2 regions of the Halomonas sp. JS92-SW72 genome follow, and region 1 is predicted to be linked to the other one. Evidence: predicted binding sites of a transcription regulator. Region 1 holds the regulator's gene; the other holds the start of a gene.
The links. The regulator FNR, encoded in region 1, switches genes on or off when oxygen is low (the NO sensors DNR and NnrR bind a similar motif). The targets are predictions, from matches to a motif close to TTGATNTANATCAA.
Positions count from the first base shown of each region.

Region 2: a site for FNR is predicted at 3,775-3,788, ahead of D1793_RS01675 (Hsp20/alpha crystallin family protein). Genes of this name have one in related genera too.

Region 1 covers NZ_CP032147.1:2,059,286-2,069,253, reverse strand. Annotated here, with positions in the region: gene D1793_RS09720 (putative nucleotidyltransferase substrate binding domain-containing protein) at 1-595, shown strand, start outside; gene D1793_RS09715 (3'-5' exonuclease) at 662-1,288, shown strand; gene ttcA (tRNA 2-thiocytidine(32) synthetase TtcA) at 1,372-2,304, shown strand; gene fnr (fumarate/nitrate reduction transcriptional regulator Fnr) at 2,418-3,161, opposite strand; gene hemN (oxygen-independent coproporphyrinogen III oxidase) at 3,259-4,581, opposite strand; gene D1793_RS09695 (sulfite exporter TauE/SafE family protein) at 4,743-5,441, opposite strand; gene ccoS (cbb3-type cytochrome oxidase assembly protein CcoS) at 5,441-5,671, opposite strand; gene D1793_RS09685 (heavy metal translocating P-type ATPase) at 5,668-8,154, opposite strand; gene D1793_RS09680 (FixH family protein) at 8,185-8,709, opposite strand; gene ccoG (cytochrome c oxidase accessory protein CcoG) at 8,711-9,968, opposite strand, start outside.
Region 2 covers NZ_CP032147.1:353,830-363,797, forward strand. Annotated here, with positions in the region: gene gloA (lactoylglutathione lyase) at 1-194, opposite strand, end outside; gene D1793_RS01660 (GMC family oxidoreductase) at 271-1,854, opposite strand; gene D1793_RS01665 (twin-arginine translocation signal domain-containing protein) at 1,914-2,480, opposite strand; gene D1793_RS01670 (ribbon-helix-helix domain-containing protein) at 2,733-3,017, shown strand; gene D1793_RS01675 (Hsp20/alpha crystallin family protein) at 3,163-3,651, opposite strand; gene D1793_RS01680 (VIT1/CCC1 transporter family protein) at 3,825-4,583, opposite strand; gene D1793_RS01685 (hypothetical protein) at 4,631-5,161, opposite strand; gene D1793_RS01690 (M20/M25/M40 family metallo-hydrolase) at 5,321-6,586, shown strand; gene D1793_RS01695 (hypothetical protein) at 6,795-7,043, shown strand; gene D1793_RS01700 (ribose-phosphate diphosphokinase) at 7,158-8,063, opposite strand; gene D1793_RS01705 (thymidine phosphorylase family protein) at 8,065-9,642, opposite strand; gene D1793_RS01710 (2-dehydropantoate 2-reductase) at 9,823-9,968, shown strand, end outside.

The DNA of each region.
Region 1 (9,968 bases):
CCAGTGGCGCGAGCGCATCGCCCGCTGGGCCGAGAAGCGGGACGGCGACAGCCTGATGAAGCTGGCGATCATGCTCGACTCCCATGCGGTGGCCGGTAACCCGGCTCTGCTCGACCGGGTGCGTGACGAGCTGTTCGCGCGCTGCTCCGGCGACGAGCTGCTGCTCTCCTACTTCGCCCGCACCATCCTGCGCTTCTCCACGCCGCTGACCCTGTTCGGCTCGCTCAAGCGGCCCCAGCATGGCATCGACATCAAGAAGGGCGGCATCTTCCCCATCGTTCACGGGGTGCGGGTGATGGCCCTGGAGCGGCGCATCCGGCCGACCTCCACCCTGGAGCGGCTGGATGCCCTGGCGGCGGACGGCCGCCTGGAGCCGCGCTTCGCCGAGGACCTCGGCGAGGCGCTGTCGCTGTTCACCGAGCTGCGCCTCAAGCAGCAGCTCGCCCATCTGGACAGCGGTGGCGAGCGCAAGCCCGACCGCGTGGTGGTACAGGAGCTCTCCTCGCTGGAGCGCGACCTGCTGCGCGAGGCGCTGCATATCGTCAAGGACTTCAAGCAGCGCCTCTCGCACCGCTTTCATCTGGAGTATTCGTGACGGCCCGAGGCTGCACGAAGGCATGACGATGCACGAAGGAACGACAATCACAACAGGAGACCCCTCATGCTCAAGGTCCTGCGGCGCGCTGCCGACCGAAGACGGCACGCCAACGGCGACTACGCCTGGCTCTTCCACCCCTATACCGGTGACGAGATGGTGGTCATCGATACCGAGACCACCGGGCTTGATACGCGCAGCGCGGAGCTGGTCTCCATCGCCGCCGTCAAGGTGCGTGGCGACCGGGTGCTGACCAGCGAATCCCTGGACCTGCGCCTGGCGCGCCCGGCCTCGCTGTGTGGCGATTCGATCCGCATTCACGGCCTGCGCGGCATCGACCTGGAGGGCGGCATGGCGGTGGACGAGGCGCTGGAGCGCCTGCTCGACTTCGTCGGCAATCGCCCGCTGGTGGGCTGGCACCTGGACTTCGACCTGGCGATCCTCAATCGCGAGCTGCGCCCGCGCGTCGGCTTCGAGCTGCCCAACGCCACCATCGACGTGGCCCAGCACTATCTGCGCCGCCTGCGCCGCCGCCACCCCGAGGTGGAGTCGGCGCCGCGCTTCGAGAAGGTGGCCGAGCTGCTGGACGTGCCGGTGATGGGGCGCCATACGGCGCTGGGGGATGCGGTGACCACGGCGCTGATCTTCCTGCGCCTGGAGCGCGAGACCAGCGCCCTGCGGGGCGACGCCTGAGGCGTGACGGCGTCGCCTGACGTCGCCGGCGATGGTAGGATGGGCGCCCGTCATTTTTGCCCGCACTGGCAGCGCCGACCGACATGCAAGACGCCGTGATCTTCGACCCCCGCGACACCGACGCCGAGGCCCCCGCCGCGGGGGGCTCCCCGCAGCAGGAGGCCCCCTCGCCGCTCCTCGATGCCCTGGATGCCCGGGGCAGGCGCGAGTTCAACAAGCTCCAGAAGCGCCTGCGCCGCCAGGTCGGCAACGCCATCATCGACTACGGCATGATCCACGAGGGCGACCGGGTGATGGTCTGCCTCTCCGGCGGCAAGGACAGCTACACCCTGCTCTCGATCCTGCGCAGCCTGCAGCGCAACGCCCCGATCGACTTCTCGCTGGTGGCGGTCAACCTCGACCAGAAGCAGCCCGGTTTCCCCGAGCAGGTGCTGCCCGAGTACCTCGAGTCCATCGGCGTCGAGTACCATATCCTCGAGCGCGACACCTACTCGGTGGTCAAGGAGAAGACGCCGGAAGGCAAGACCACCTGCGCGCTCTGCTCGCGGCTGCGCCGCGGCTCCCTCTACGGCTTCGCCGAGGAGATCGGCGCCACCAAGATCGCCCTGGGCCACCATCGCGAGGACATCCTCGAGACGCTGTTCCTCAACCTCTTCTTCGGCGGCAGCCTCAAGGCCATGCCCCCCAAGCTGCTCTCCGACGACGGCAAGAACATCCTGATCCGCCCGCTGGCCTACTGCCGCGAGGCGGATATCGCCGAGTTTGCCCGGCTGATGGCGTTCCCGATCATCCCCTGCAACCTGTGCGGTTCCCAGCCCAACCTGCAGCGCCAGGTGGTCAAGGAGATGCTCGCCGAATGGGAGAAGAAGCACCCCGGGCGCCTGGAGAGCATGTTCAAGGCGGTGACCAACGTGGCGCCGTCGCAGCTGGCCGACCGCGAGCTGTTCGACTTCGCCGGGCTCGAGGAGACACAGGCGCGGCGGCAGGCCAGCCGCATCGAACTGCTGAACGAGTAGCCCTGGCGCCGGCGCCAGGGCTCGGGAACTCATGGCTCGAAAACCAGAAACCCCCATCGGGCACTCGCCCGATGGGGGTTTCTGCGTCAGGGGGGAGGCCAGGCGGCCCGGTGCTACTTGGCCCCTTCCTCCTCGGCGACCTGGATCAGCGACTCCAGGTCGAGGATATGCACCTCGCGGCCCGAGACCTCCACCAGGCCCTGGCTCTGGAAGCGGCCGAGGATGCGGCTGACGGTCTCCACCGCCAGGCCGAGGTAGTTGCCGATATCGGCCCGGGACATGGAGAGCCGGAAGCTGTAGGGGGAGTAGCCGCGCCGGCGGAAGCGGTCGGAGAGGCTGGTGAAGAAGCTGGCCAGGCGCTGGTCGGCGGTCTTGCGAGAGAGCAGGCGCATCATGCGGCGGTCGTCGCGCAGCTCCTTGCTCATGCTGCGATAGAGCTGGCCGCGCAGTTCGGGGAGGGACTCCGACAGCTGGTCCAGGCGATCGAAGGGGATCTCGCACACGGTGGTGGTCTCCAGGGCCACCACGGTGCCGGGATACTGCTCCTCGTCGATGCCGTCCAGCCCCACCAGCTCGCTGGGCAGGTAGAAGTTGGTCAGCTGGTCGTCGCCGCTGCCCTCGGTGGTCACCTGCTTGAGGCTGCCCGAGCGCACCGCATAGACGCTGGTGAAGGGGCTGTCCTGGCGGAACAGGGTCTCGCCCTTCTTGAGGGGCGCGCGCCGGCGGATGATGGCGTCGAACTGGTCCATGTCCTGAACCTCGAGGGCCAGCGGCAGGCAGAGCGAACTCAGGCTGCAGGTCTGGCAGCGAGTCTCGTGCAGTACAGAGCGCCGCCTTCCGGTCAGGCTATCGGGCATGGCCGCCCCCTCCTTGATCATGATCATGTCGACCATTATGGAGGAAACTTCGGACAGGGCAAACCACCTCCAAGGAGGTAGGCCCGTCCGGCCCGGCTCACGCCACCGGGGTGGCCTCGGGGTCGAAGGCGGCGAGCAGGTGGGTCAGGCCCCAGAGCCCGTCGGGGGTTACCCGCAGGCGCTCGCCGTGGCGCTCGAGCAGCCCCGCCCGGCAGAAGGGGGCGAGGCGCTCGAGGGCACCGGCCAGGGCCGCGCCGGCGTCGAGCCCATGGGCCTGCGAGAGTGCGGCCAGGTCCAGCTCGCGGCGACAGGCGAGCGTCTCGATGGCATCCCGGCGCAGGCGTTCGGCCGCGTCCAGCCGGTAGGCGGCGCTGGCGGGCAGCTGGCTGGCGTCCAGCGCCGTCTCGTAGTCGGCCAGGCTCAGGGCGTTGCGGGCCAGGGTATCGCCGACCCGGCTGAGGGCGGCGACCCCGAGGCCGAGCTGGTCGCCGGGCGGGTAGTGGGTGTAGCCCTGCAGATCGCGGGCCAGGCGGCCCTCCCCCAGGGCCTGGGCCAGGCTGTCATCGGGGCGGGCAAACTGGCCGAGCCCGATGTGCACGTAGCCGGCGTCATCCAGCCGCTCGCGAGCCGCCTCGAGGATCGCCAGGCGGGTGGCGGTGTCGGGCAAGTCCTCGGCGTCGATCTCGCGCTGGGGACGGTAGCGCTCCGGCAGGTGGGCGTAGCGGCGCAGGGTGATGCGCGCCGGGGTCATGGCGATCACCTGCTCGAGGGTCTCCCCGAAGCCGTGGGGGGTCTGCAGCGGCAGGCCCACGATCAGGTCCAGGTTGAGGGAGTGGAAGCCGAGGCGTTCGGCCTCGTCCACCAGGGACTCGGTCAGCACCCGGGGTTGGACCCGGTTGATCGCCTTCTGGACGCGCAGGTCGAGCTCCTGGACGCCGAGGCTCAGGCGGTTGAAGCCCAGCGCCTGCAGGTGGCGCAGGGTGAAGACATCGGCCTCGCGGGGGTCGATCTCGATGCTGAAGTCGCGACCCCGGGCGCCGGACAGCCCGAAGCGGGCGTCGAGGCGGTCGAACAGGTCGCCCATCTGGTCCAGGGAGAGGAAGGCGGGGGCGCCGCCACCCCAGTGCAGGCGTTGCACGGCCGGGAGGCGGCCCAGCAGTCGGCTCACCAGCACCATCTCGCGGTCGAGCCGCGTGAGGTAGGGCTCGGCCTGGCGGCTGTCCCGTGAGGGCACCCGCTGGGAGGCGCAGAAGCGGCACGCCTGCCGGCAGAAGGGCAGGCGCACGTGCAGCGCCAGCGGCGCATCGGGGGAGCGCTCGACCAGGGCCCGGGTCAGCGCCGCGGGGCCGTCCCCCGTCGCCAGGCGGGCGGCGTCGGGGTAGGTCAGATAGTGCGATCCGTCGTGGTCATGGTACTGCATCGAGGGCCTGCTTCCGGCAGTCCAGGATGGCCCGGCGCGATCGTTGCGTTTCGCCTGAACGGGCATGACGGCGCTCCCGGCTATGGATGTGCTCTCCATGCTAGGGCGGCTTGGCGCCGGCGGCGTTGAGCTGCGTCAATCCGGCGTGGAATAGTGCCGAATCAGCCGTGACCCTGAGCGGGCAGCATCAGCCACAGCTGCCACAGGGCGAAGGCGATGATCGACAGCGCGGCGATGCTGCGGGTGGCCCGGTGACGAATCAGCCCCCCCAACTGGTGCGCCGCCAGGCCGGTGGCGAGCAGCGCCGGCAGGGTGCCGAGGCCGAAGGCGCCCATCAGGGCGGCCCCCTTGAGCGGGTCGGCCATGGCCAGGCTCCAGGCCAGCATCGAGTAGACCAGCCCGCAGGGCAGCCAGCCCCATACCGCGCCGAGCGCCACGGCCTGGGGCACCCTCACCACCGGCATCAGCCGCCGGCCCACCGGCTCCAGGTGGCGCCACAGGCGCCTGCCGAGCGCCTCGACCCGCAGCAGCCCCTTCCACCAGTCGGCGATATAGAGTGCCATCAGGATCAGCATGACGGCGGCAAGGCCCTGCAGGGCGATGCGCATGCCGGGGGTGAGGCTGAGCAGGGTGCCGAGGGCGGCGACCAGGGCGCCGGCCACCATGTAGCTCACCATGCGCCCCAGGTTGTAGCCCAGCAGCAGGCCCGCGAGGCGGGCAGGGGAACGCATGCTGGGGGGCACGGCGAAGGTCAGGGCACTCATGATGCCGCCGCACATGCCGATGCAGTGGGCACCTCCCAGCAGGCCGAAGACGAAGGCCGCTACGAGGGGCGGTAGGCCGAGTCCGGTGGGATCCATCAGGGCTCCGGGTCGGCGTCGCGACGCTCCTGCGCGGCGCGCTCGCGGGCCTCGCGGCGGCGCTGGCGCTCCTCGGGGGGGAGGTCGTTCTCGTCCTCGTCGAAGAGGATGCGATGGGCGGGGCCCTCCAGATCCTCGAACTGGTCGTGCTTGACCGCCCAGAAGAAGGCCCAGACGGCCAGACCCAGCAGGGTCAGCGACAGTGGGATCAGCAGATAGAGAATGCTCATGGGGTCACCCGGCTCGGTTCAGGGGATGGCGTCGGCAGCGGGGCGGAGGGCATGGCGCGGCTGTGGAAACGGTTGAGGCGCAGGGCGTTGCCCACCACCACCAGGGAGCTGGCCGACATGCCCATGGCGGCCAGCCAGGGGGGCACCAGCCCCACGGCGGCGATGGGCATGGCGGTGAAGTTGTAGCACACCGACCAGATCATGTTCTGGCGCATCACCCGGCGGGTGGCGCGGCTGATCTCGACCGCCTCGGCGATGCGTGACAGGCGCGGGCTGAGCAGGATGGCATCGGCGCTGGTGCGTGCCAGGTCGGTGGCGCCGTTCATGGCGATGGCCACGTCGGCACCGGCCAGCACCGGCACGTCGTTGATGCCGTCCCCGACCATGGCGACCTTCTCGCCCGCAGCCTGGCACTCGCGGATACGCTCAAGCTTCGCCTCGGGGCTGGCGCCGCCGCGCCAGGTGGGGATGTCGAGGCGCCGGGCGAGGTCGCCGGCGGCTTCTGGAGTGTCGCCGGAGAGCAGCTCGACCTCAAGGCCCAGCATCTTGAGCGCTGCCACGGTGTCGGCGGCATCCTCGCGGATCCTGTCCTGCAGGGCGAACCAGGCCCGTGGCTCGCCCTCCTCGGCGAGCAGCAGCCACTGCCCCTCGCCGGGTGCTGCGGGCGTCGCGTCCGGGACGGCGAACTCGGCCTTGCCGAGCCGCCAGCGGCGGCCGTCGAGGGTGCCCTCGAGGCCCTGGCCGGTGCGGCTGGCCACCTCGGAGGCGTGCACCGTGGCCAGCCGGTAGGGATGGAAGGCCCGGGCGATGGGGTGCTCGGAGCGCGCCTCCAGGGCGGCCGCCAGGGTGCGCGCCCGCGCGGCGTCGAGCCCACCCAGGGGTCGCGTCTCCACCAGCGTCATCTGGCCGCTGGTCAGGGTGCCGGTCTTGTCGAGGATCACCCGGTCGATCTGGGAGAGCGCCTCGATGGCATCGGCGCGGGTCACCAGCACGCCACGGCGGCGCAGCTGGCCGTGGCCGGCGGTGAGCGCGGTGGGGGTGGCCAGGGCCAGGGCGCAGGGGCAGGTGACCACCAGCACCGAGAGCATGATCCAGGGCATGCGCGCCGGGTCGATGAACCACCAGGTGATGGTGACGACGGCGGTGACCACCAGCAGGCGCAGCACGAAGAGGTGGGCCATGCGCGCCGCCATCTGCGCCAGGCGCGGGCGGCTGGCGAAGGCGCGGTCGGTGAGGTCGACGATGCCAGCGACGCGGGCGTCGCGCCCGGCGTGGGTGACGCGCACCACCAGGGGGCTCTCGATGTTCTGGCTGCCGCCGGTGACGGTGTCGCCGAGACGGCGGGTGACCGGCAGGTACTCGCCGGTGAGCATGGACTCGTCGAGGCTCGATTCGCCGTCCTCGATCACCCCGTCGGCGGGCACGCCGTGGCCGGGCTTGACCAGCACGCGGTCGCCGGCAGCCAGTTCGCTGGCCGGCAGGATGCGCTCCTCCCCCTCGTCGGTGAGGCGAATGGCCGAGAGTGGCAGGGCGCCGGCCATGGCGTTGCCGCTGTGGCCGCTGCGGCGTCGGGCGCGGGCCTCCACGTAGCGCCCGAAGAGCAGGAAGAAGGTGAACATTGCCGCCGAGTCGAAGTAGACCTCGCCCTTGCCGGTGATCACCGCAAAGCCGCTGGCGGCGTAGGCGAAGCCGATGGCCAGGGAGACCGGCACGTCCATGCCCAGCACCCGGGTGCGCAGGTCGCGCACGGCGTTGCGGAAGAAGGGCGCCGCCGAGAAGAACACCACCGGGGTGGTCAGGGCGAAGGAGAGCCAGTGGAAGAGGGCGTGGAAGTCCTCGCTGATGCCCTCGGGGCCGGCCACGTAGATGGGGATGGAGAACATCATCACCTGGGCCATGCCCACCGCGGCGATGATCAGCCGGCGCACGTTCATGCGCTCCTCATGCTGCAGGCGCGCCTGGGCCTCGTCCGGCTCGTAGGGCTGGGCCTGGTAGCCGATGGCGGCCATCTCGGCCAGCAGGCGCGACAGCTTGACCGCCTCGGGGTCCCAGCTCACCCGCACACGGTGGTGGGTCAGGTTGACGGCGCTGGAGGCGACGCCGGGCAGGGCATTGAGGCGGTGCTCGATCAGCCAGGCGCAGGCGGCACAGGTGATGCCGTCCACCGCCAGGGTGGCGTGCACCCGGCCGCTGTCGTCGCCCTCCGCGTGGACGAACTGGCGCTGCAGCCCCGGATCGTCGAACACCGCCCAGGTCTCGGCGCGCACGGCGTCGCGCTCGTCGGGGCGTTCCGGCAGCTCGGTGCGGAAGCGGTAGTAGCTCGCCAGGCCGCCATCGACGATGGCGTGGGCCACCGCCTCGCAGCCGGGGCAGCAGAGTGGCTGGCGGGTGTCATCGAGGGTGATCGACCAGGGGGCGCCGGGGGGAACCCGGCTGCCGCAGTGGTAGCACTCCGCCGAGCCGACAGCGACGGCGTCACTCATGGGCGCAGGATACCTTGCCGCTCAGGCATGTCAGGCGTCGCCGTCGGGTGCGGCCCGGCCGGGCGTCAGGCGCACGGCCTCCTCCTCGGGGAAGCGTGCCTCGCCCACCAGGCGCCATTCGGGATCGTCGTCCTGGGGCTGCAGCTGCAGGTACCAGCGGTAGCGCAGGTTGTCGGGGGCCTGGCCCAGGTAGCGACCGTCGCGCACGTGCTCCAGGGTAAGCTCGATGTCGCGATCGTCCTGGGTGGGGAAGATCAGCTCGAAGTCGAGCCTCTCGGGGAAGCCGTTGCCGCCCTCCAGGTCGACGACCACGTCGCTGGTGAGCGGGTCGATGCGCAGGCTGGCAGAGAGCCCCAGTTCGGCGGCGCGCTCCTGCTTGGCCAGCACCATGTTGATGGCGCGGCCATGTTCGTAGTAGTCCTCCTGCACCATGCCGTCGGCGCTCCGCACGGCCAGCACCGCCAGGGTGCTGCTGGCGGTGATCGAGGTGAACAGGAGGCCGAGCAGCAGCCAGGGCCAGAACTGCTTGTACCAGGGGGTCACGGTGTTGGACATGTCATCTCCGGATCTCGCCGATGAAGCGGGTCTCGCGCTCCATGGCGATGCGTGGGTGGTCATCCGCCTCGATGCGCAGGGTGATGGGGTGGCTGGGGCGCTCGATCACCGCCGGGTCGGCAGTGATCGTCACCACGGCGCGGCGGCTGTCGCCGGCGGGCACCGTGAGGCGCTCGGTATCCAGGGCCAGCCCCGGCAGGCCCGAGGCCTCCAGGCGATAGCTGTGTTCCTGGCCGTCCAGGTTGCGCACCATCAGCACATAGACGTTGCTCAGCCGGCCCTCGCGGGTCAGCTGGTAGAGCTGGGTACGTTCGCGCTCCACCTCGAAGCCCAGCGGCATGCGGTCGGTCACGGCCCAGGCGAAGACCCCGATCATCACCAGCAGCGCCGCCAGGTAGCCCATCAGGCGCGGCCGCAGGATATGGGTGGGCTTGCCCTCCAGGGCGTTCTCGGTGGTGTAGCGGATCAGGCCGCGGGGGTAGCCCATGCGGTCCATCACGCTGTCGCAGGCGTCGATGCAGGCCGCGCAGGTGATGCATTCGTACTGCAGGCCGTCGCGGATGTCGATGCCGGTGGGGCAGACCTGCACGCAGAGGTCGCAGTCGATGCAGTCGCCGTGGCCGGCGGCCCGGGCCTGCTCATGGGTGAGCGTTTTCTTGCGCGCCCCGCGCGGCTCGCCGCGCCCCCTGTCGTAGGAGACGATCAGGGTGTCGCGGTCGAACATCACCGACTGGAAGCGGGCGTAGGGGCACATGTAGATGCACACCTGCTCGCGCAGCCAGCCGGCGTTGAGGTAGGTGAAGACCAGGAAGAAGCCGACCCAGAAGTAGGACCAGCCGTGGGCCTGCAGGGTCGGCAGGTCGATCACCAGCTGGCGAATCGGCGTGAAGTAGCCGACGAAGGTCACCCCGGTGGCCAGGGCGATGACCAGCCAGATGGCGTGCTTGGCGCCCTTGCGCCACAGCGTGTCGGCGTTCATGGGCTGGCTGTCGAGCTTGATGCGCCGGTGGCGGCTCCCCTCCAGGCGATGCTCGAACCAGATGAACAGGAAGGTCCAGACGCTCTGTGGGCAGGTGTAGCCGCACCAGACGCGGCCGGCGAACACCGTGATGAAGAAGAGCCCGAAGGCGCAGATGATCAAGAGCCAGGAGAGCAGCATGAACTCCTGGGGATAGAAGGTGGCGGCCAGGATATGGAACTCGCGGCCGGGCAGGTCGAACCAGATCGCCGGGCGGTCCCCCCAGGGGACCCAGGGCATC
Region 2 (9,968 bases), 1.7 Mb from region 1:
GCCAGGAAGTAGAGGGAGAACTGCATCTCCTCGAAGTCCAGCCGGCGCAGGACGCGCATGCCGAACACCCGGGAATAAAAGGCCAATGCCTTCTCGGGATCCTTGACCCGCAGCATGGTGTGGTTGAGACGAAAGCCGTCGGAATCGGCAGTGGCGGCCTGCACGCCGGGGTGTTGCTCGCCATAAAAGCTCATGGAGTCTCCTTCTGGAATCAATATGGGGGCATGAAGGGGATGGGCAGCCCCCGGCCATGGCCGGGGGCAAAAGGGATCAGACCTCGCCGCGCAGCATCAGCTGGCCGATGTGTTCGGCCTGGCGTATCGCCAGCGAGACGATGGTCAGGGTGGGGTTCTCCGCCGCCGAGGTGGTGAACTGGCTGCCATCCGAGATGAAGAGGTTAGGGATCTCGTGGGCGCGGCCATAGGCGTTGCAGACGCCATCCTCGGGGCGTTCGCTCATGCGGCAGGTGCCCAGATTGTGGGTCGAGGGATAGGGCGGCACCTCGTAGACATCCTTCGCTCCCACCGAGCGGTAGAGCTCTGTACCCTGTCGGTAGCCGTGCTCGCGCATGGCAACGTCGTTGGGGTGGTCGTCGTAGTGGACATTGGCCACCGGCAGGCCGAATCGATCGGTGACCTCGGGATTGAGGGTGATCCGGTTACCCTCCTGGGGCAGGTCCTCGCCCACCAGCCACATGCCGGCCATGTGGTCATACTGGTCAAGGGCACCGGTGAAGCGTGGCCCCCAGGCACCAGGGTCGAGGAAGGCTGCCATGAACGGTAGGCCCAGAGCCAGAGTCTCCATCTCGTAGCCGCCGACGAAGCCACGCGACGGGTCATGGCGCGCCTCATCGGCGATGATGCCGGCCATGGTGGTGCCCTTGTACATATGGACGGGCTCCTCGAAGGTGGCGTAGACCGAACCGGTCATGTGGCGCATATAGTTGCGCCCTACCTGCCCTGAGCCGTTGGCCAGACCCGACGGGAATAGGTTGCTGGCGGAGTTGAGCAGCAGCCGCGGCGTCTCGATCGAGTTACCGGCCACCGCGACCAGACGCGCCCTCTGACGCTGCTCGCGGCCTTCGGCATCGAAGTAGACCACGGCCGTGACCTTGCCGCTCTCGTCATGCTCGATGCGCGCCACATGGGACTCCGGGCGAAGCTCGAGATGGCCGGTGGCAATGCCCTTGGGAAGCTCGGTGTAAAGCGTCGACCACTTGGCACCGGTCTTGCACCCCTGGAAACAGAAGCCACGCTGCTGGCAGGCGGCGCGCCCGTCACGCGGCTCACTGTTGATTGCCATGTGGCCGGTATCGCAGGAGTACCCCATCTTCTGGGCACCGGCATACATCACCTTGAAGTTGTTGTTGCCGGGCAGACCCTTGTTGCCGTTTGTGCGGGTTACACCCATGCGCTTCTCGGCGCTTTCATAATAGGGGGCCAGGTCATCATAGGTAAGCGGCCAGTCGAGCAGGTTGGCTCCTTCGACCTCGCCATAGGTGGTGAGCGCCGCAAACTCGTGGGGCTGGAACCGGAGGCTGGCCCCGGCCCAGTGGACGGTGGTGCCGCCCACCGACTTGACGATCCACGCTGGCAGATTTGGAAAATCCCGCGCCAGGCGAAAACTGCCGGAGGTGGTGCGCGTGTCGAGCCAGGCGAGTTGGGCAAAGGACGCCCACTCGTCGGCCAGAAAGTCCGCGGTGGTGTGCAGCGCACCTGCCTCCAGCACCACCACATCGATGCCCTGCTGGGCCAGCTCGTTGGCCAGGGTGCCGCCCCCGGCGCCGGACCCGATCACCACCGCGACGTTCTCATCGTCATGGGCGAAGGTCTGCTGATTATCGGTCATTGCCATCGTGGCGTCTCCGGATACGTTGTTGTTGTCTTAATCGTGGCAGCCGAACCACCGCAGGCTCAGCCCGCGCTCTCGTAGGGCAGGTAGCCGCCCTGGGGCTTGGGCGGCTCGGGCAGCCAGGTCAGGTCGTTGAAGCCCTTGGAGAGGTAGCCACCATCGCCTTCGGCTCCGCCATATCCGAAGTGGACATAGGCCAGCGGATTATCATAGAGCGATACCACCGCATCGCCGCGGACGGTCTCGAAGAAGGCGCCGCCGGCCATCGGGGCCAGATGCTCGAGTCGTGCGGCGTCGTCCAGTGCCAGCCAGTCGCCCCCGGCGGCCATATCTAGTGCGTCCATGCCCTCCTTGAGGAGGGCATGCAGGGAAGCATCGGCCGCCTTGCGATCCAGGCTCTTAACGACCATCGCGTAGACGGCATCCTCCAGGTCCGGATGCGGGAAGATCTGTCGTGTGATGGCGAGCAGCATCTCGCCCTGACGCGAGCTGAGCGACTCCAGGGACAGCGCCCAGCTGCGGGAGGGCGCGAGCAGGGCAATCGGGCCGCTGGCAAAGGCCAGGGTACCGGCCAAGACACCACCGCTGGCCTTGAGGAAGACTCGGCGGGATAGGTTGGGGGAATGCATGGCGAGCTTCTCCAGGGTGAGTGCGCAGTCGCATAAGATTCGCCTGCGCCTGGTCTCTTGTTGTTGTCGGGGTGCCAGATGCATCGGTCACCTCGCCCGAGAATAGGCCGTCAATAGACGATCCGGGTAACAGTGGAGTACTACATCGACGATGGTCTAATGCTCAAGGGTCGCAACAGGGAGCAATGTCGGGGAAAGTCGGAAACCGTTATGTCGCCGGCCTGTGGCCTTCGCCAGCGGAGGGGAGTAATCATGTGTCATGTCTACGCATCCACTGACCCCGAGCGTTACGAGTGCACCACTCGCTCGGTGCGCCTTCAGGGCAGCGTCACAAGCGTTCGGCTGGAGAACGAGTTCTGGCAGATCCTCGACCTGCTGGCCCACGACCAGCAGCTTTCCACTGGTCAGTTCATCAGCGAGCTCTATGGTGAAGTGATGGCCACTAAAGGCGCCGTACCCAACCTGGCCTCGATGCTGCGCGTCGCCTGTGCCGTCCACCTGCATATCCGGGCTGAACCCGCAGCACGAAGCGCCTGACGCCTCCCGTGACGACTGATGCACTTGGCTGCCGTCATGATGATGGTGCTCCAGAAGCAGTCTCGACGCATGAGGAAACCAGGCGTGTCCCGGCTGTCGCCGAGGCACGCCTTGAGTAGGGTTCGTCGAGGGGGATGAAAGGCCGTCACTTCACCTCGATCTTGCGCCGGCTGGCCCGTTTCAGCTTCGGAAGGGTCAGCTCGAGGATGCCGTTCTTGAAGCTCGCCTCGCCCCCCTCCGTGTCGATATCGCCGGGTAGCGTCACGGTGCGCGAGAAGGAGCCGCTGGAGATCTCGGAGCGGAAGTATTCCCCCTCCTCCTCCTTGTGCTCCTGGCGGTGCTCGCCCTTGATGGTCACGCTATGGTCGCTGACCGATACCTCGAGATCCTCGCGCTCGAAGCCGGGGACCTCTGCACGCACCAGCACCTCGGCGTCGCGTTCGATGACATCGACCCTGGGCATCCCCTTCTCGAAGGCGGCAAAACGCTCCCACAGCGGGTGATCGCGGCGCAGCATCGGCATCCAGCCCCGATCGAAGACACTGTCGAAGAAACGATCAAACTCGTGGAAGGGACTGACTCCCCGAGATTCCGACTGGACGGCGGGGGAGACTTCCTTCGGCTTCTTGGCCATGGTGGCGCTCTCCTGGTTCCTGGAAAGACATGCTGAGACAAGGCCGGGCCCGACGCCCAAGCCGGTAATGCCCGAGCGGCGTATGCCGCACCAGATAGCGTAGACCAGCGCCGACGCTTCGCCTTGATACAGCTCAATAGCCGACGATGCCCGCCTGGCACGCCGCGTCCGCGTCACACCCCGATGCCGAACAGCGCCTGGGCGAGATGTCCGGTGAGGAAGGCCAGCCCCGCCGCCGCACCGCCCATCATCAGGGTACGCAGTCCGGAGGCGAACACCGGCTGGTGATAGATCAGGCTCTTGCCCATGCCGATCAGGAAGAACATCAACGCCGCCAGCCCCAGGCTCGCCAGGAACTGCCGGGTGATGGACAGCCCCGGCAGGGCGTAGGGCAGCAGCGGCACGGCACCGATCACCAGGAAGGCCGTGAAGGTCACCAGGGCCGAGCGCAGTGGGCTCAGCCCCTCGGTCTGCAGGCCATGCTCCTCGTGCAGCATGGTCTCCACCCAGACCTCCCGGTCAGCGCAGATAGTGTCCACCACCCGCTCCAGGGTCTCGCCCTCGAAGCCCTTGCGCCGGAAGATCTGACGGATCTCCTCGCGCTCGCCCTCGGGCACCACCTCGATATGGCGGTGCTCGTCATCGCGCACCCCATCGACATGTTCCCGTTGGGCCTTGATCGCCTCGTAGTTGCTGATGGCCATGCTGAAGCCATCCGCCAGCAGGTTGGCCAATCCCAGCACCAGGGCCACCGTGGCCGAGAAGCCCGCGCCGAAGGCACCCGACACCACCGCGAAGGTAGTCACGCAACCATCGATGCCACCGAGGATCGCATCGGGCAGGTTCCGGCCCCGGGTCGGCTGGCGCAGCCGGCGTCGGATCGCCTCAGGCCGGTGCGACGCCTCGAGGGACTGGCGGTCCTGACGCTGCATGCTCACCTCCTGGCAGTCTGGGCGCCTAGGGTTCGGCGCCTGGCGGACTACTCCCAGCGCCAGCCCTGTCGCTGCCACCAGGCCCGGGCCAGGGCGAGATTCTCGGCGTTGTGGCGCGGGTCCAGCACGCTGCCAAGTTCGAGGGTATCGCCGCCGGTGGCGGCCATCAGCGACGGGTCCTGGGAAGCCAGCATCAGCGCATAGAGCGCCAGCATCAGCTCGTACTCGTCCGAGGACTCGAGCCGCGCGGCCAGCAGGGGAATGGCCGGCTCGCCGATCTGCCCCAGCCGCTCCGCCGCGATGTACCAGGGCCGCGGATGCTCCTCCCCGCCGTAGGTGGTGACGAAACGACGGTCCGGCAGGCGGCTGATGTAGTAGTGGGCCTCATCTTCCACCCCGCTGAAGAGTGGCGGGAGCCAGTCGCGCTCCTCGACACCCACACCCGGCACTGCCGCCACCGGTGGCGGCGCCGGCTCCGCCGCGGGGCGCTCGGCGGGTGCCGGCGGTGCCCCGGCGCAGCCTGCCAGCAGCAGAGCGGCCAGTCCGAGGGGTAACAGCGGCGACATCCTTGATGACATCCCTGACTCTCCTTCTCATGCACAAGCGGTTGAGGACAACCCGCTCAGCATAGCCTGACCGATGGCAGGCGTGGCAGCCCTTCAGGCGTGGACAGACCGTCGCCGCATCGGGGTGGTAAGCTCCGGGACGATGATCTCACCCCGAAGAGAGGGAACACGATGAGCGATACCCCCTGGACAGAGCCCATGCCCGAGCCGCAGTTCGAGCTGATGCGACGCCTCCTCGCGGCGCCAAGCCCCGTGGGCCTGGAGGCCGCCATGACCTACGGCGTGCTCAAGCCCCACTTCGAGAGCTTCGCCCCGCCGGGCTGGCAACTGCACCAGTTCAAGGGCCATGCCGGCGTGGTGCTGGACACCCACCCGGGCCGCGACGACCTGTTCAAGGTGATGGTGATCGGCCACGCCGACAAGATCCGCATGCAGGTGCGCTCCATCGGCGAGGACGGCAAGATCTGGATCAACACCGACGCCTTCCTGCCCAACGTGCTGATCGGCCACGAGGTCACGCTATTCAGCGAGGATCCCCAGGCCCCCGGTCGCTACCGGCGCATCGAGGGCGGTACCGTGGAGGCGCTGGGCGCCATCCACTTCTCCGACCCGGCCCAGCGCGACGGCAGCAAGGGCATCAAGAAGGAGCAGATCTACCTGGACCTGCAGATCCACGGAGAGAACAAGAAGCAGCAGGTGGAGAACCTGGGCGTGCGTCCCGGCGACTCGATCCTCTTCAACCGCCCCATTCGCCACGGCTTCAGCCCGGACACCTTCTACGGCGCCTACCTGGACAACGGCCTGGGCTGCTTCGTCACCGCCGAGGTGGCACGACTGGTCGCCGAGGCGGGAGGCACCGAGCAGGTGCGGGTGATGTTCGCCATCGCCAGCTACGAGGAGATCGGCCGCTTCGGCAGCCGCGTACTGGCCGGCGAGCTCCGTCCCGACGCCATCATCGCCGTGGACGTGAACCATGACTACGTGGCGGCCCCGGGCATCGGCGACCGTCGCATGCAGCCGCTGGAGATGGGCAAGGGGTTCACGCTGTCGGTGGGCGCCATCGCCAGCGAGCAGCTCAACCGGATCATCGAGACCACCGCCCGGGAGCACGGCATCCCCATGCAGCGGGACATCGTCGGCGCCGACACCGGCACCGACGGCATGGCCGGGGTGCTGGCCGCCGTGGACTGCGTGGCCACCTCCATCGGCTTCCCGATCCGCAACATGCACACCATCTCCGAGACGGGCAACACCCGCGATGTGATGGCGGCGATCCACGCCATCACCCGTAGCCTCCAGGCACTGGACGCCCTGCCCGATCCCCATCGGGAGTTCCTCGACAACCACCCGCGCCTAGACCAGGCCGGTGCGCTGGGCCACCAGGGAGCGGACAAGCCGGAGCCCGACGCCGAGAAGGCGGGCGCCGGCACCCGATAGCCGGCAGGCGCAGGACGCGCCAGGGCCCCGGGGCATGCGCTGCACGGAACCGCGCCGGGGCCCCCTCGTTATCGGCATTCCTCATGCCGGCCAGGAATGATGTCGTGGGCGCATGGGCCGTGACACAACGGAATCCGGATTCGCTTACGAGGCCTGCGGCGAATGGCTACCATGCCCGCATATCCACACACCAGCCCATGTGAGCGCCATGAAATCCTTCCTCGTCGACGTCTTCGCCATCCACTCTCGCGGCCAGGAGATGCACCTTGGCGGCGGCCTCTTCCATGCCGCCAGCGCCATCGAGGCCGAGGCCATGGCCACCGAGGAGTTCTGGGCCGCCGATCTCGCCGACCGCGGCTTCGAGATCGGCTTTCGCACCGACACGCCGGAGCGTGGCCAGCAGGTGATGTCCCTGGAGCGCCTTCGGGCCGCTACCACCGGCGCCCTCTACGCCTGACGGCAGCCGAGCCATTCCCCATCCGGGTGACCAAACGAGCACACCCAGCGGGGCACGAGAGAGACTCTCGTGCCCCGCTGGCATTGTGGCGCCCTCGTTATCGCTGTCGCCCGGCTACGGCCGGGAGCCCAGCACCCCGGCCAGCGCCTCGGCCAGCACCGGTGCCATGGCGATGGCGTTGCTGTCATGGGCGATGCAGTCGGTGCTCCACACCTCCCCCACGCCGGCCTCGCGGATCACCGCCAGGGCATCGCCGGCGAACAGCGCATGGGTCAGCGCCACGTCCACCGAGGCCGCTCCGGCGGCCTTGAGCGCCTCGGCGGCTCGGGCCACGGTATGGCCGGAGCTCGCCACGTCATCCATCAGCACCACCGCCCGCCCCGCCACCGGGGTATCGGGCAGGTGGATCTCCACGTCGCGGTCGCCGCGGCGCACCTTGCGGCAGGTGGCATGGTCGAGGCCGGTCAGCGCCGCGGCCTGGGCCACCCACTGCAGCGCCTCCTCGTCGGGCCCCAGCAGCAGCGCCCCGGGGCGCTTCTCGGCGATCAGCTCGGCCAGCCGCGGGGCCCCGGAGAGCGCTATGGCATGCTCGATGGGAATCGCCTGGTCGAGCCGCTCGATGCGGTGCAGGTGGGGGTCCACGGTGATCACCGCGTCGACGAGCTCCGCCAGGAAGCCGCCGACGATGGTCTGGCTGACGATCTCGCCGGGGTGGAAGGCGATGTCCTGACGCATGTAGGCCAGGTAGGGCGCCACCAGGACCAGGCGAGTCACCCCCTGGCGGCGGGCGTGGCGCGCCAGCAGCAGCAGCTCGACCAGCTTGTCGTTGGGGCGGTCCAGGCTGCGATAGAGCACCAGGGTCTCGGGAAACGCCTGCGCCTCGGCGAAGGGCAGCGTGATCCGCACTTCCGCGTCAGGGAAACGGTGGCGCTCCACCTCGCGAGCCGCCAGGCCGCATGCCCCGGCCAGGCGTCGCGCCGGCTCGGCCTCATCGGCGAAATGCAGCAGGGCAGCGTCCATGTCACATCTCCACGTTGAGGCGGGTCAGCTGGTCGCGATGGCCCAGCGTGAAGCCGCTGTCGCGCTCGCTGGAGCGGTGGGCCAGCGCCAGCTCGTTGCGGAAGGCGGCGTAGACGGTATAGAGCCGCTGTCCCGCCCTGACCTCGTCGCCGATGCGCACCGCCAGGTCGACCCCTGCGCCGGTCGCCTTGGGCGCACCGGCGAGCCGCGCGATACGCGCCAGCTTGAGATTGTCGATGGCGATCACCACGCCGTCCTCGGGGGCCAGCACCTCGAAGACGTGTGGGGCCAGGGGCGGGCTGTCCGGATCGAAGGGTCTGGCGCCCTGGGCCGCGATGATCGCCTGCATGCGCTCCAGGGCACGGCCGGAGTCGAGGATGTCCCGGGCGATGCCGAAACCGTCGCCACCGCGCACGTCGGGGTCAAACTCGAGCATGCGACCGGCCAGGCGCAGCGCCTTCTGGCGCAGGTCCATGGGGGCCTCCGGGTGGTTGGTGAGCACCCGCATCACGTCGCGGGCCTCAAGCACCGGGCCGATGCCGGCGCCGATGGGCTGGCTGCCATCGGTGATCACCACGTCCAGGGTCAGCCCCATGCGCGCCGCGACAAATTCGAAGAGCTTGCGCAGGCGCCGTGCCTCGGGCATGGAGCGCACCTTGGCGTGGGGCCCCACCGGGATATCGAGCAGCAGGTGGGTGGAGCCGGCGGCCACCTTCTTGGAGAGGATCGAGGCGACCATCTGGCCAGGCGAGTCGATGGAGAGGGGGCGCTCTACCGAGATCAGCACGTCGTCGGCCGGGGAGAGCTGGCTGGTACCGCCCCAGGCCAGGCAGCCGCGATGGGTGCGCACGATCTTCTCGAGCTCGTCGAAGGGCAGATCGACGTTGGCCAGCACGTCCATGGTGTCGGCGGTCCCCGCCGGCGAGGTGATGGCCCGGGACGAGGTCTTCGGGCAGAGCAGGCCGTGGGCGGCGACGATGGGCACCACCAGCATGGAGGTACGGTTGCCGGGGATGCCGCCGATGCAGTGCTTGTCCACCACCGGGTGCTCGTGCCAGTCGAGGCGGCGCCCCACGCGGCACATAGCGTCGCTCAGGTAGTAGATCTCCTCGCGGTCCATCTCGCCCAGGTCGCAGGCCACCACGAAGGCGGTCAGCTCGATCTTGGAGTAGCGCAGCTCGGCGATGTCCTGGACGATGGCCCGGAAGTCCTCGCGGGTCAGCCGCTCGCCGTTGATCTTGCGGTGCAGCGCCGGGATCGAGGCCGGTGGCTCGGCCTGGGAGACGCTCACCGGCTGCCCCTCCTTCACGTTCAGGGCGGCGAAGGCGTCCTCCGAGAGGCCGAGCTGCTGACAGTCGACGATGGCCGGGTCATCCACCACGTTGAGGCTGGCCAGGATGCGCTGGCCGTTGGCGCGCACCTCTACCTTGGAGAGCGCCTGGAAGCCCTCGGCGCGATAGAGGTCGCAGTCGCGATGCAGGTAGGCGACGTTCTCGCGGTAGGTGTCGATGCCCACGCGCTTGAGCGTGAGGGGGGAGAGGACATCATCGAGGACGGCCTGGGTCTTGGATCGTGTCATGGGCTCTTCCATGCAGCGTGGCCGACCGGCGCCTGGGCCTCCTGCCACGCGGACTCGAGATGGTCCCATCCTAGCAGCCGCCCCGGGGAGCGTCACCGGCGCAAGGCCAAGGTCGCGATGTGACACCCGCGATTCGGGTGTAGGCTGTCAGTCGGTCCAGGCAATCACGAGGGAGAGACAATGCGAGTGGCGATCATGGGCAGCGGCGGCGTGGGCGGTTACTTCGGTGCACGCCTGGCAGAGGCCGGACACGACGTGACCTTCATCGCTCGGGGCGAGCACCTTGCCGAGATGCAACGCCATGGCCTGCGGGTCGAAAGCATCGA